Regions from separate parts of the Blautia sp. OF03-13 genome, predicted to be linked through region 1. Evidence: riboswitches for the same ligand, from Rfam matches in the RefSeq annotation. Region 1 holds a riboswitch; each other region holds the start of a gene.

Region 1 (4,623 bases):
AATGCGGCAGATGTATTAAACTCTTTGCAGAGGATGCAGGATTTTGGAGTGAATCTGATCTGTGTTGAAGATGGGATTGACAGCTCAAAAGATAGCGGAAAGCTGATGATTTCTGTTCTGTCTGCGGTGGCAGAGATTGAACGAGAGAATATCCTTGTGCAGACAATGGAGGGACGTAAGCAGAAAGCCAGAGAAGGAAAATGGAACGGCGGGTTTGCTCCATATGGCTATGAATTGGTAAATGGAGAATTGCAGATCGCAGAAGACGAAGCAGAGATTATTCGTCTGATCTATGATAAATTTATTCATACCAATATGGGAATCTCTGCGATTGCTGCATGGCTGAACCAGCATGGATATAAAAAGAAAAAACGACAGAATAATACACTGGACGCATTTGCCGCTTCATTTATAAAAGGCGTTCTGGATAATCCGGTATACTGTGGAAAGCTGGCTTATGGACGAAGGAAAAACGAGAAAGTATCTGGTACAAGAAATGAATACCGTATTGTAAAGCAGGAAAATTATATGCTGCACGATGGTATCCATGAAGGGATTATTTCAGAAACAGACTGGGAGCTGGCACATCAAAAACGGGAAAAAACAGGTGTAAAATATGAAAAGACACATAGCCTCGAGCATGAGCATATTTTATCCGGAATATTGAGATGCCCGTTATGTGGAAGCGGTATGTATGGAAACGTGAATAGAAAGAAAAAGAAAGACGGAACTTTATATAAGGATTATTTCTATTATGTCTGCAAACATCGTCGCCTGGTAGATGGTCATAAATGTGGATATCGTAAACAATGGAGCGAAGAGAAGATTAACAATGCAGTGGAAGAGGTTATTCGGAAACTGGTGAAGAATCCGAAATTTGAAGAAGCAATTCTGAATAAAATCGGTTCAAGAATAGATACAGAAGAAATAGAAAAAGAGATTGAAGGACTGGAAAAACAGCACAGACAACTGACCGGAGCAAAAGCAAGACTTGGACAGCAGATGGATAGTCTGGATATCATGGATAAATTTTATGAAAAGAAATATCAGGATATGGAGACACGCTTATATCGTCTATATGATGAAATTGAAGGCGTGGAGAATAGTATAGAAGAAGTTAAGAATCGCCTGCTGAATATCCGGCAACAGAAAATATCAGAAGAAAACGTCTATCAATTTCTTTTATATTTTGATAAACTATATGATAAGTTCACCGACCTGGAGAAAAAAGAATTTCTTAATAGCTTTGTAGAACAGGTGGACATTTACGAGCAGGAGCAGCCAGATGGCAGATTCCTGAAGCACATAAAGTTCCGTTTTCCGGTGTATTTTGGAGACAGGGAAATACAGGAACTTTGTTGGGACAACGAAAGTACCGTTGAGACTGTGTGCCTTTTGGGCAAACGAAAACCAGATGCCAAGGTAAAAATAGGCATTGATATGGATGATTATTACCGTATCAGGGAGAATGCTGAAAGCAAATAAACCTTTGCAAAACCGAATAATACACTGAAACAAAGCAAGACAGAAGCTGTTGATGCGTTAGAAGATAACGTGTCAGCGGCTTTTTCTTTTTATATAATAGGAAAGTTCGACATTCGTCGAACTCTTGATAAAAAGAGCCCGCACAAAAGCGGGCATAGAAAACAGACGATAGATTAAAAGAAGTCGATGTAAAAACCTTCTTCAAATTCATCGTCATCGAGGTCATCATCCTCGGTAAGAAAATAGTGCATATCCAAAAGGTCAGAGTCTGTCATGTTTTTGACCAGATTGGATGTCATTCCCTCTGGAGGATTCTTGCTGTATTTTTGTCTGAGTTCCTCTATAAGCTTTGCATCCATGGTTTAAATTCCTCCTTGTCTGTTAATAAGTTCAGTATGATACAGACAGGCAGAAAAATCAAGCAGAGCGGCATTTAGCTTTTGCCATGGCCCTTTCGTAAAATTCTTGAAGAGGAACTCGTTTATGATTGTGATAGATTTCTACTAAAAGCAATGCTGCGTGGACTTCGGAAGTAGAAGAACAGTTCGAGTATATGTATCGGCTGTTCTTTTTTTGCTTTTGAAGGTTAAAATGGTAATGTTTTTCTTGTGTACAGTAGAGTGCCATAGTATAATAAAATCAGTTTTTTGCATAAGTTTAAAAGCTTAAAAAGGACGATCGGCAAACCAGATGAAAGTCTGGGACGCAAAGCTACAGGGCCTGTAAAATGGCAGCCAGTTGCATGAAATGAGGTGCACTGTCTGTTTGGCAGTGCTTTTTTACGGTGTTATTTCATAGACGTGACTATAACAATTCTATTAGGAGAACTTGTAATGAAAAAGAAAAAATGGAGCAAGGTTTTGTCTGTATTTTTAGTGATGGTGACAGCCGTATCGCTTCTGTCAGGCTGTGGCGGGAAGAGTGCGGAAAAAGAAGATGCAGAAACAATCACAGTATATTTATGGAGCACAAACCTGTATGAAAAATATGCACCATATATCCAGGAACAGCTTCCGGATATCAATGTCGAGTTTGTTGTAGGGAATAATGATTTGGATTTCTACAAGTTCCTTGATGAAAACGGTGGATTGCCGGATATTATAACCTGCTGCAGATTTTCCCTGCATGATGCAAGTCCCCTGAAAGACAGTCTGATGGATCTTTCCACAACCAATGCGGCAGGTGCTGTCTATGATACCTACCTCAGCAATTTCAGGAACGAGGATGGAAGCGTAAACTGGCTTCCTGTGTGTGCAGATGCCCATGGTTTTGTAGTGAACAAAGACCTTTTTGAAAAATATGATATCCCGTTGCCAACAGATTACGAGAGTTTTGTTTCCGCCTGCCAGGCATTTGACAAAGTGGGTGTTCGTGGATTTACGGCAGACTATTCTTATGATTATACCTGTATGGAAACACTGCAGGGTCTGTCTATATCAGAGTTGTCTTCTGTGGAAGGACGCAAGTGGCGGACGGTCTACAGTGACTCGGAAAATACAAAGAGAGAAGGTCTGGACGATACCGTCTGGCCAGAGGCTTTTGAACGTATGGAACAGTTTATTCAGGATACAGGGCTTAGTCAGGAAGATTTGAATATGAATTATGATGATGTTGTTGAGATGTACAAAAGTGGCAAGCTTGCCATGTACTTTGGCAGTTCTTTCGGTGTAAAAATGTTCCAGGATCAGGGCATTAACACAACATTTCTTCCATTCTTTCAGGAGAACGGTGAAAAGTGGATTATGACTACGCCATATTTCCAGGTGGCCTTAAACCATGATCTGACAAAGGATGAAACACGCAGAAAGAAAGCAATGGAGGTACTGGATACAATGTTTTCAGAGGATGCGCAGAACAGGATCATTAGTGATGGACAGGATCTGTTAAGCTACAGTCAGGAGGTGGATATGCAGCTTACGGAATATCTGAAAGATATAAAACCTGTGATCGAAGAAAACCATATGTATATCCGTATTGCGTCAAGTGACTTTTTCTCTGTTTCCAAGGATGTGGTTTCCAAAATGATCTCAGGAGAATACGATGCAGGGCAGGCATACCAGTCATTTAATTCTCAGCTTCTTGAGGAAGAAACTGCTTCTGAGGATATCGTGCTGGATTCACAGAAGTCGTATTCCAACCGTTTCCACAGCAGTGGAGGAAATGCAGCATATTCTGTTATGGCAAACACGCTACGTGGCATCTATGGGTCAGATGTGCTGATCGCAACCGGAAACAGCTTTACGGGAAATGTGCTGAAAGCCGGTTACACAGAAAAAATGGCAGGTGACATGATCATGCCAAATGGTCTGGCGGCTTACAGCAGCAAGATGAGTGGGGCTGAGCTGAAAGAAATAATCAAAAACTTTGTAGAAGGCTATGAGGGAGGATTTATTCCGTTTAACCGTGGCTCTTTGCCAGTAGTTAGTGGTATTTCTGTGGAAATTAATGAAACGGAAGATGGCTATACATTAAGTAAAGTTACAAAGGATGGAAAGGCAGTTCGGGATGAGGATACTTTCACGGTGACCTGTCTTGCCACACCGCAGCATATGGAAACTTATCCTGTAGATGAAAATATGATATTTGATGGAGGAGCTACATCTGTGAAAGATACCTGGACAGCATATGTTTCAGGTGGTAATGCCGTTCTTGCAGAACCTGAAGATTACATAACCCTGAGGTGAGAAAAATGGATGTTAAGAATTATAATAGAAATAGAAAGAAACCTGTCAGGAAAAAAGGATTAAGAATAGTTGCTTTTCTTCTTCTCTTTATAGGAGTTGTTCTGGCTGTTTTCCGATATTATAAGTTTATGTCGAAATCTATTTACGAGGAAAGTGTTTCTCATCTGACGGAAGTTCTTCATCAGTCTGATCAGATGCTGAGAGAACTGACAAATAAGAACCTGACTTACCTCCATATTTGGGGCGAGAATCTGCAGAATATTTCCGGTGAAGACGAGATCCGTGATTATATAAAGAAAGCGCAGGAAGATGCAGGCTTTTTGGAATTCTTTTTTCTATCATCTGACGGTGACTACAAGATGGCGACAGGTGAAACCGGGTATCTTGGATTACAGGAAAATATTGAAGAGGATATCCGGCAGGGAAATGATGTGATAGCGAATGCAGCAGTTCC
Region 2 (4,623 bases), on a different contig from region 1:
CCCTCAATCGCCAGTTTCCGGTTCAGTCTTTTCTTTACTGTAAGAATGGTCTTGATCAGCTGCTGAAGTCCTTTAACAGGCAGATATGCGGCCTGTACAGGTATCAGCACAGAATCAGAGGAGACCAGTGCATTGATTGTCATCATACCAAGGCTTGGCATACAGTCGATCAGGATATAATCGTATCGGCATCTTATCGCATCGATATATTCCTTCATGATCATTTCTCTGCTCATAACATTTCCCATCGTTACTTCCAGGGCAGAAAGCTCAATATTTGCCGGAAGTAGATCTACATTTTCCTGGTGATGTAAGATACCATCTTCCAGAGAGATTTCTTCTTCGTTGATGACATCCATCATGATCGTTGCCAGTGTGATGCGAAGATCATCCGGTTCCTCATATCCAAGACTTGCTGTTAAACTTCCCTGTGGATCCGCGTCAATCAGCAACACTTTCTTACCTTCTCTTGCCAGTCCAATGCCTACATTTACGGTTGTGGTGGTCTTTCCAACGCCGCCTTTCTGGTTTACTACGGATATAACTTTACACATGATTTCTTCCTCCTTTAACTTTCCCATGATTCTTTTTTCCATAATTTCAACAGTGCCAGTATTTCCCGCTTCATCATTGCCGGTGTATAGGAATTCGGAAAATACTTATGTAGCTGTTCGTTTGTGAAAGCCACTCTTGTGATTTCACCCTTTTTAACCTCACACATGATTTCTTCCATCTTTTCCAGTGACAACTGCTTTTCTTTACTCATTTGCCGGATCCTCTGGGCCTGTGAGAGTGATGGGATTGCCTGTGCATACTCCATTGCTACAAGCAGTTCCTTTTGCTCTTTTTCACTTAATGCAGCTATCTCTACAGCCGGACAAAAAGAAATGATCTCATCATCCAGTTTCTGCAGCATTTCCGGTATCAGTTTTGTCAGTGAGATATAACGCTGCACTTGTTTTGGGCTATCACCACAATCTTCACTGATGATTTCTATTGCCCGCTTTCTTGGTGTTTTGTGGTCAACTTGGCTCTTTTTTCGACCACTTTTTCTTTTTAATACGTCATTCTTCAGTTTGTAAGCAAAAGCTTTTTCACTGTAGCTGATCCGTTCTCTGTGAAGATTAGAATCTACCATGCTTAAAATGGAATCATCTTCACTTAATACCCGGATGATTACTGGTACTTTACGGTATCCCAGTTTCTCCGCAGCATGTTTTCTTCTGTGACCGGATATGATCTCATAGTATCCATCCGGTACTGGTCTGACGATTAGCGGATTTAAAATTCCATACTTCTCAATGCTTTCCTGCAGAAGAAACATTTCCTTATCATCTTTTACTTGAAACGGGTGCTCTTTGAACGGACGAAGACGCTCAATCTCAATTTCTATGATTCTTTCTTCGTTTTCTCCTGATTGTCTGTTTGGCTCAGTCATCTTGACTCCTTTCCTCCAGGATTCAGAAAATAAAAAATGCCTGCCTGGAACTTTTATAGATAGTAAAGTTCCAAACAGACATTGCTGTTTGACCATTAGCTGTAGCTAATAGAATTAAATACTGTTTCAGCTAATTCATGTTTGCAGGTTTGGGAGAGATTGTTTCTTTTCCCGCCTTTTCTCTGATTTACATCCCCGAATAAGGGGTGACAACGGAGCGGAACCCAAATGTTAGCTGGACTTCTTAAAACCCATGTTTGCAAACCGGTAATTTTGATTAGCTGTCAGCTAACAAAAATCGGATTGCGTTAGCTGGAAATTGATCATTTTGAATGGAATTTTGTGTCACGAACGTGATTTGAAAATAACAAAAGCGTTCGTTGTCAGCTAATCCAGCTAACATTTTCGAACGCTTTGAAGCCCGTCGCCAAGAGGATTTGAACCTCCGACCCCTCGCTTAGGAGGCGAGTGCTCTATCCAGCTGAGCTATGACGACACATGCCGCAAACCCTTGATTTTACTGGGTTTCTGGGATTTTTCCCTTCGGCCATATATAAGATTATCAACTCTTTTTCGAGTTGTCAATCTACAGATTTTTTTGATTTGGTAACATTAGAACGTTCCCCAATTTTGGGAATGCTTTGTTGTCACCATTAGCATTTTTCAGAATAGATTCGAACTGAAAGTTGTTTTTCATTTTTTCCCTTTGGGGAATGCCTCGGCTTTCTCTTAGGAGGGGGACGCTCTATCCTACTGAGCTACAGAAACAAGAATTATAAATGTTTCAGCCGAGTCAGCAACAAAAATATTATACTATATTTTTGCTGCTTTTTCAAGACGAAACACATACTTGCGATTCCGCAGTTTACTTCAGGAAATTTCCATTGTGAGTACCTGATAAATTCTCTTATAGGCTTTTTCATAGGTCCAGCAGCAGCCTTCGACATTGTTGTAGTATTCATTATTTTTTTCGACAACATATTCTAAATCGTTTTCTGTCATGAGTCTGTATTTCATCGTACACCTCCAATGTTAAAAACAGTAATCTGCCAAAATCCAGAGGTCATTATATCATATTCCGATGGGAAAGGAGAAGAGAGTCTTACAGCAATGAATTAAAATAAAAAAAGAATCTCGGCAAAGCAGTCGAAAGGCTGTGACGCAAAGCTACAGGGCCTGTAAAATGGCAGCCAGCTGCGTAAATATGGAACATTTCTTATAAAATAAATAGGGAGAAATGACTGAAATGCACAGTAGGAGAATCTATGGTGCTTTTTTATTGCCTGTGAAAAGAAAATACGAGAGGAGGAACAGTATGAAAAAACGAATTTCAGCAGCGGTTTTTGGTATTCTTTTTCTGCTGCTGTCGGTATGTCTGGTTCTGGTGGATGGACTGCCGCGGAGCGAGACGGATTAATAACAGAAAAATTTGGAGAAGGGGCTCTACTGCTTTGGATTGCAGTGGAGCCTTTTTATAGTGTATCATAGGAAGTAAAAGAAAACAGGGGAGAATCACGGAATGGAAATTGCAGAAAATATCACATGGACCGAGGAACTGGAAAGGCTGGATGTGCTTCTTTCGCAGGGGCAGTTCGAGCTGCTGCTTCCGGGTGAGCGGTACGGGGGAGGAGAAAAGGAGATCTGGCTTGTTTATCTGATGAACGATGCGGCAGAGAGCTTTCTCGTTTTTCATGACGCGGAGCTGACGGGAACGTATCAGAAGGAATACGAGGGAGAAATAGATGCTGCACTGGAAAAAGACGGGGAGCAGTACGTTCTGATCGTGCGGCAGGGAGAGACGGTGTGCACGCTGTTTTTCAGCCGCCTTTCGCTGGAAGTGCATCTGTTTGATTACGGAAAAACGGGTCATTTCTGGGTGGACGGATACGAGTATCTGCGGCAGATTGAGTTCCGTATTGCGATCCTGCGGGACAAGCTGGAATACCTCGGCGAGGCGTTCTGCACCGAGGAAGAAATGCGTCTGGCATCGCTGGCCAATTTCCCGCCGCTCAATTTCTGCTGCTACCCGGCGGTGCCGGATCAGTATCTCGTACCGTCATGCCCGTGGTGGGAAGCGACGGAAGAGGCAATTACGGAGATGAAAAAACTGGCATCGGAGGCAGGCGATAAAGTGCTGCTGCGGTATCTTGCACTTTATGAAAAATGGCAGGGAAAACTCCTCGCAAAACAGATCGCAAAACTGCTGCATACGAGCCGCCACGCGAAAGTCGTGGATTTACTGGAAAAAAAACTGGCCCGCGAAGGACAGAATTACCCGAAACGACGCTTCACCGGCGAAGAAGGAACCCAGATCCGAAAAATCCAGGAGCAGGCAATGAAACGGAAAAAGATACTGGAAGCCGAAGGAAAACGCGCATCATTGCTGCGCGAGGAGCCATTCTTTTATGCACGGGATTCGGTGGAATATAAGGCCCATCTGATGATCTGGGGAACGAAAGGGAAAGACCGGGTTGTGGAGGTTGAGACGTTTAAAAATTGAAAATGAATTAAAGAAAAGGTACAAAAAGTGAATAAAATAAGATTCATCTGGTGGAAATGGAGTTTTTAAAAACAGTTCATTGCGGCAGATGCGGGCTTGTGATATTCTGAAAAGAAAGAAACATTTGACGAGGATAAGCAGGAGGAATCATTTCATGGGACATTTTTATTTTGTGCGTCACGGGCAGACGATCTGGAATGTGGAGAATAAGATCTGTGGGGCGACGGATATTGCATTGACGGAATTTGGGCATCAGCAGGCGGTTGAGACCGGGGAGAAAATCCTGAAAGAGGGGATTCAGGCGGATGAGATTCTGTATTCCCCGCTGGTTCGTGCGGCAGACACCGCGAAACATATTTCCGAGATGACCGGCATCCCGGCGCGGCCGGAGCCGCGGCTGACGGAGCAGAATTTTGGAAAATGGGAGTCCACAGCACGCGATGGAGCGGACTTCAAAAAGGCGAAGGAATGCTTCGCAATGAGCCACGAGGGCGGCGAATCGACTCTGCGGCTGGCGCAGAGAAACTATAATCTGCTGGATGAAATTCGGGAAGAATCCGATGAAAAAACGTATATTCTCGTCGCACACAACGGCATTGCGCGTGTCGTGCAGTCGTATTTTCACGATATGACGAATGAAGAATATGCGGCATTTGGTGTGAAAAACTGTGAGATTGTACGATAC
Region 3 (4,623 bases), on a different contig from region 1:
GAATGGTGTTTTCACAAAGCTGCGGATTTCGCGCTCCCGGCGTACGACCATGCCGAGCACACATGTCATAACACGGCCGACGGAAATAGACTGATATTTAGTGCCGAGATACGATGCGACAGCGCTTCCGTATTTGAGCGAGAGAAGACGGGAAAAATTAATGCCCATCAGGTAATCTTCTTTGGCGCGGAGATAAGCGGATGCCGAAAGATTGTCGTATTCACTTTCGTCCTTCGCTTCGCGGATACCGCGCAGGATTTCTTCTTCTGTCTGCGAGTCGATCCAGACACGCTTCTGTTTCTTGTCTTTGATACCGGCCATCTGCGCGACGAGACGATAGATGTATTCTCCCTCCCGCCCGGAGTCGGTACAGACATAAATGGTTTCAATATCCTCCCGGTGGAGCAGGTTACTCACAATGGTGAACTGCTTTTTTACTTCCGGGATAACTTCATATTTGAAGTTTTCAGGCAAAAAAGGCAGGGTCTCGAGACTCCACCTTTTTAACGCAGGATCATATTTTTCCGGATAACTCATCGTAACCAGGTGACCGACGCACCAGGTTACGACGGACTGATCCGACTCTAAGTATCCATCCCTGCGCTGCATATTCTGTTTTAACGCTTTTGCGAACTCCTGAGCAACGCTCGGTTTTTCCGCAATGTATAAAGATTTTGTCATTTATCTGCACTCATCATTCGAAGCGGCCAGGTAAGGAGCACACCGCCTCCTATTGCGTTTCCTATAGTTACAATGACCATACTTTTCAATGCGGCAGTCAGAGAAATGCCGCCTGGGACCAGAAGTGCAGCGGTAACAAAGGTGGCCATATTGGCAACGCAGTGTTCAAAACCGGCAACAACGAATCCGGCGATGCAAAGTATAATCATGAAAAATTTGGCAACTTCATTTTTGCATTTCATGCCGCAGGCAACGGCGAGGCAGACGAAGAAGTTGCAGAGAATGGCACGGAAAAACATTTCTCCGGCAGGAATGGAAAGTTTATTTCCAATAAATCCTGCGTAATAATCGGCAGTACCGGAAGCACCTGCCAGTACGAAAATTACGGAGAGAATCAGGCATCCGACAAAGTTTCCGATGTAGCTTACCAGCCATACTTTTCCAACCTGTGCCCAGGAGACTTTTTTGTCATAGGCCCCAAATGCCATAACAAGATTGTTTCCGGTGAAAAGCTCTGCACCGATAAAAACGATCAGCAGAACCGCAATGGCAAACACAATACCGCCAAGCAGTTTTCCCCAGGCAGGATCTGTACTCTGGAACGTATTGCCTACCACGTTGGAGAAAATCATGGCAACCACGATAAAGAAACCGGCCATGACTGCACGGAGAAAGTATTTCCCCGGGTGTTCTTTCAGCAGCTTTGCTTTGTTTACGGCTGCCTCTGAAAATTTTTGTACGTCATCATAAGGCATAGAATAACTCCTTTCTTATGTCCCGTAGGATGGACATATCCCCTCTCTTTTTGTCCGGGGGATGGTCTTTTTTTCCGGAGCAGCTTGCAAATGCTTCGGATTTCGCGCTTTCAACTTTGGCTATTATAGCATTTCCCGGAAAGATTCGCAATGAAGGAGGAAGAAAAAAGTATATTTCCACAGAAATGTCAGAAAATAAGGGGTGAAACGACAGATTGTATGATGAACTCAGAGGGATTGAAACAAGGATTGAAAGCTTTTTTAACCGAGTTTGCCACTTGCTCAAAGACAGGACTTCCAGAAAATATGATAGATATCATATTTCTGGAAGTTTTGTTGTAAAATAATGTAACGTACTTAATAGTAGGAGAACAGTTCGGGTATATGTATCGGCTGTTCTTTTTTTGCTTTTGAACGTTAAAATGTTAATCTTTTTCTTGCGTATAGTAGAACACTAAAGTATAATAAAATCAGTTTTTTGCATAAGATTAAAGCTATAATAAGGAAATTGGCAAACCAGATGAAAGTCTGGGACGCAAAGCTACAGGGCCTGTAAAATGGCAGCCAGTTGCATAAAATGAGGTGCACTGTCTGTCTGACGGTGCTTTTTTACGGTGTTATTTCATAGACGTAACAATAAGGATTTTATCAGGAAAAAATGAGGAAAATAAAAGTATGAAAAAGGCAAAACGTTGTCTGACAGCAGTGGTGTCAGGTGTGCTTGCAGCAACTGCTGTCTTGTCTGGATGTGGACAGTCAAAGAAAGAAGTATCTATAAATGATGATCATCTTACCGTTTATCTGTGGGAAAATCGTTTGATGAAAAATATTGCACCCTATATCCATGAACAGTTTCCAGATCAGGATATTGAATTTATTATAGGTAACAATGATACCGATTTATACAGTTATTTTAAAGAACATGATGAATTACCGGATATTATAACAGTACGTCGATTTTCTGGAACAGATGCACAGGACTTACAGCCTTATCTTATGGATTTTGCTTCTTATGATGTTGTTTCCAAGTATTATTCTTATGCGGTGCAATATTATAAGAATGAGGAGGATGAAATCCAGTGGCTGCCAATCTGTGGTATTCCGCAGACGATCATTGCCAACAAAACACTGTTTGATCAGTATGGCGTAAAGATTCCAGAAAATTATGAGGAATATGTACAGGCCTGTCAGCAGTTTTATGATAATGGCATAAAACCGTATTCCATGGATCTTGGTGAAGACTGGTCTAATAATGAAATCATCCAGGCTGCAGCAATCGGTGAGTTTACAAGCCTGGATGGTATTGAATGGCGAAACGGTGCAGAGACTGCAGCGGATGAAGTGAAGTTTGATGATACATTATGGAAACGTATTTTTTCAGAAACCAGTCAGTTTCTTAAGGACTCGCACTTTGGTAAAGAAGATATCAATATTGACGTCGATACAGGAATCCAGATGTTTGTCGAGGGAAAATCAGCAATGTTTCATGGACATCCGACGGTTATGCAGCAGCTGCAGAAACAGATGGATGCGGAGCTGACCCGTATTCCTTACTTTTCACAGACATCGGATGAATCCTATGTGTATATGACTCCGTCCTTAAACATTGCATTTAACAAAAACCTGGAAAAAGACCGGGAGAAACTGGATACTGCACTGGATGTGCTGGATTGTATGATTTCAGAAGAGGGGCAAAAGCTGATTGCGGATGGAAGCGGTGTTATTTCATTGAATACAGATGTTCCAACCATGATGCAGGATGTGCCTGGACTGGAAGAGGAAATTAATCATAATGCTGTTTATATCCGATATTCCGCCCAAAAATCATTTGATGCAAGTCTTGAGGCTGTTCACGGATTACTGTCAGGGGAAATGGATGAAACACAGGCTTATGATACTTTTCGCAGTGTAATGAATCGTAAAGATCCAGAAGAAAAAGCAATGATGAATTTTGAAAATGAATATTCCATTTCACTGAACGATAGAAGTGGCCGTGATGCAGCATCTTCCATTTTAACTACGATCAGAGAAGAAAATGATGCACAGCTGGCTCTGGCACCATATTATTATTTCACTTCCTCTATGTACAAAGGAGAATGCACCAGCAGCCGGGTTGGCATGATGACAGCGAAGAGTTCAGATACAGCATTATATTTTACAAAAATCAATGGTAAACAGGTTTGTGAACTCGTGGAAAATTATCTCGCCGATGCGGATGAGAATTTTTACGTAACCAATAAATACGAATTACCAATTGCATCCGGTATGAAAATGATCGTCAATCAAGAGGAAAGTGGATTTTCGTTAAAGGACTTAACAGTTAATGATAAGAAAATAGACAAAGAAAAGGAATACTCGATTCTTCTTACAGACACCACAATGTCCGTTTTGAAAAAAATAAATCCGAAATGTGAGATTGAGCAGCTTAAAGATACAACATTATCAAGTGCATGGATCGAAGCAATGTCAAAAGGACAGCAGCCGTCAGCACCGGAAGACTATATAGAGGTTGAACAGTAAAAGTGGAGATAGAACAAGCGGTAAATAAAAGAAAAAAAATAACAAGGCTGTTGCTTATACTACTTATGATTCTTTTAAGCTTAGTTTGTATCAAGTATCTTATAAGTAAGTCTAATAAGTATATCAGCGAAAATGGAAAAAGCAGTATGGGAGCTGTTGTTGAACAGATACAGCAGACCTATGATCTTCAGGTGAGTGGATACTACAGCCAGCTGCAGTTGGTTGAGGAATTCTTACTTCATGAGAGGGAACTGTCTCTTGAAACGGATACGAACAAAAATTTCTTTGAAGCATGGGAAAAAGAATCGGAAAGTACTCTTATATTCCTTCAGGAAAATGGTCAGGCAATATCAGCAGGTGGAACAAAAATGCGGATTGATATGCCAAGTAAACTTCTGCTGGACTTAAAGAACGGATACAATATTGGAAAACTGGTGCGTCTTGATTATGATCAGAAGAAAAAAGACGGTTATCTGGTTGCGATTCCATGTCAGGAATACACGATCAATGGAGAAACTTATACGGCAATTGGAACTGTGTATGATCATTCGAAACTGGATTCCATGTTAAAATTGAAAGGTTATCATGGAAAAGCATATTTGTTCATGCTGGATCATGACGGAAATATTACGTATACGAACCAGAGTGGAGATAAATACCTGCGTAA

The links. A riboswitch is a leader RNA that binds a small molecule or an ion and turns the genes downstream of it on or off. The one in region 1 is predicted to bind cyclic di-GMP.
Region 2: another riboswitch for cyclic di-GMP. It lies ahead of DXA55_RS12870 (DUF3878 family protein); the one in region 1 lies ahead of DXA55_RS13860 (ABC transporter substrate-binding protein).
Region 3: another riboswitch for cyclic di-GMP. It lies ahead of DXA55_RS01165 (ABC transporter substrate-binding protein); the one in region 1 lies ahead of DXA55_RS13860 (ABC transporter substrate-binding protein).

Annotation. Positions count from the first base shown of each region.
Region 1 is NZ_QTVR01000021.1:2,933-7,555, forward strand. It holds gene DXA55_RS13850 (recombinase family protein) at 1-1,485, shown strand, start outside; gene DXA55_RS13855 (hypothetical protein) at 1,659-1,844, opposite strand; cyclic di-GMP riboswitch class I at 2,156-2,231, shown strand; gene DXA55_RS13860 (ABC transporter substrate-binding protein) at 2,319-4,169, shown strand; gene DXA55_RS13865 (hybrid sensor histidine kinase/response regulator) at 4,175-4,623, shown strand, end outside.
Region 2 is NZ_QTVR01000017.1:62,525-67,147, reverse strand. It holds partial or broken gene DXA55_RS12890 (ParA family protein) at 1-554, opposite strand, end outside; gene DXA55_RS12885 (ParB/RepB/Spo0J family partition protein) at 569-1,534, opposite strand; tRNA gene DXA55_RS12875 (tRNA-Arg) at 1,861-1,934, opposite strand; gene DXA55_RS17140 (hypothetical protein) at 2,309-2,455, opposite strand; cyclic di-GMP riboswitch class I at 2,565-2,640, shown strand; gene DXA55_RS12870 (DUF3878 family protein) at 2,958-3,938, shown strand; gene DXA55_RS12865 (histidine phosphatase family protein) at 4,093-4,623, shown strand, end outside.
Region 3 is NZ_QTVR01000001.1:256,935-261,557, reverse strand. It holds partial or broken gene DXA55_RS01180 (DNA topoisomerase) at 1-681, opposite strand, end outside; gene DXA55_RS01175 (formate/nitrite transporter family protein) at 678-1,436, opposite strand; gene DXA55_RS01170 (hypothetical protein) at 1,587-1,778, shown strand; cyclic di-GMP riboswitch class I at 1,937-2,012, shown strand; gene DXA55_RS01165 (ABC transporter substrate-binding protein) at 2,112-3,956, shown strand; gene DXA55_RS01160 (ATP-binding protein) at 4,103-4,623, shown strand, end outside.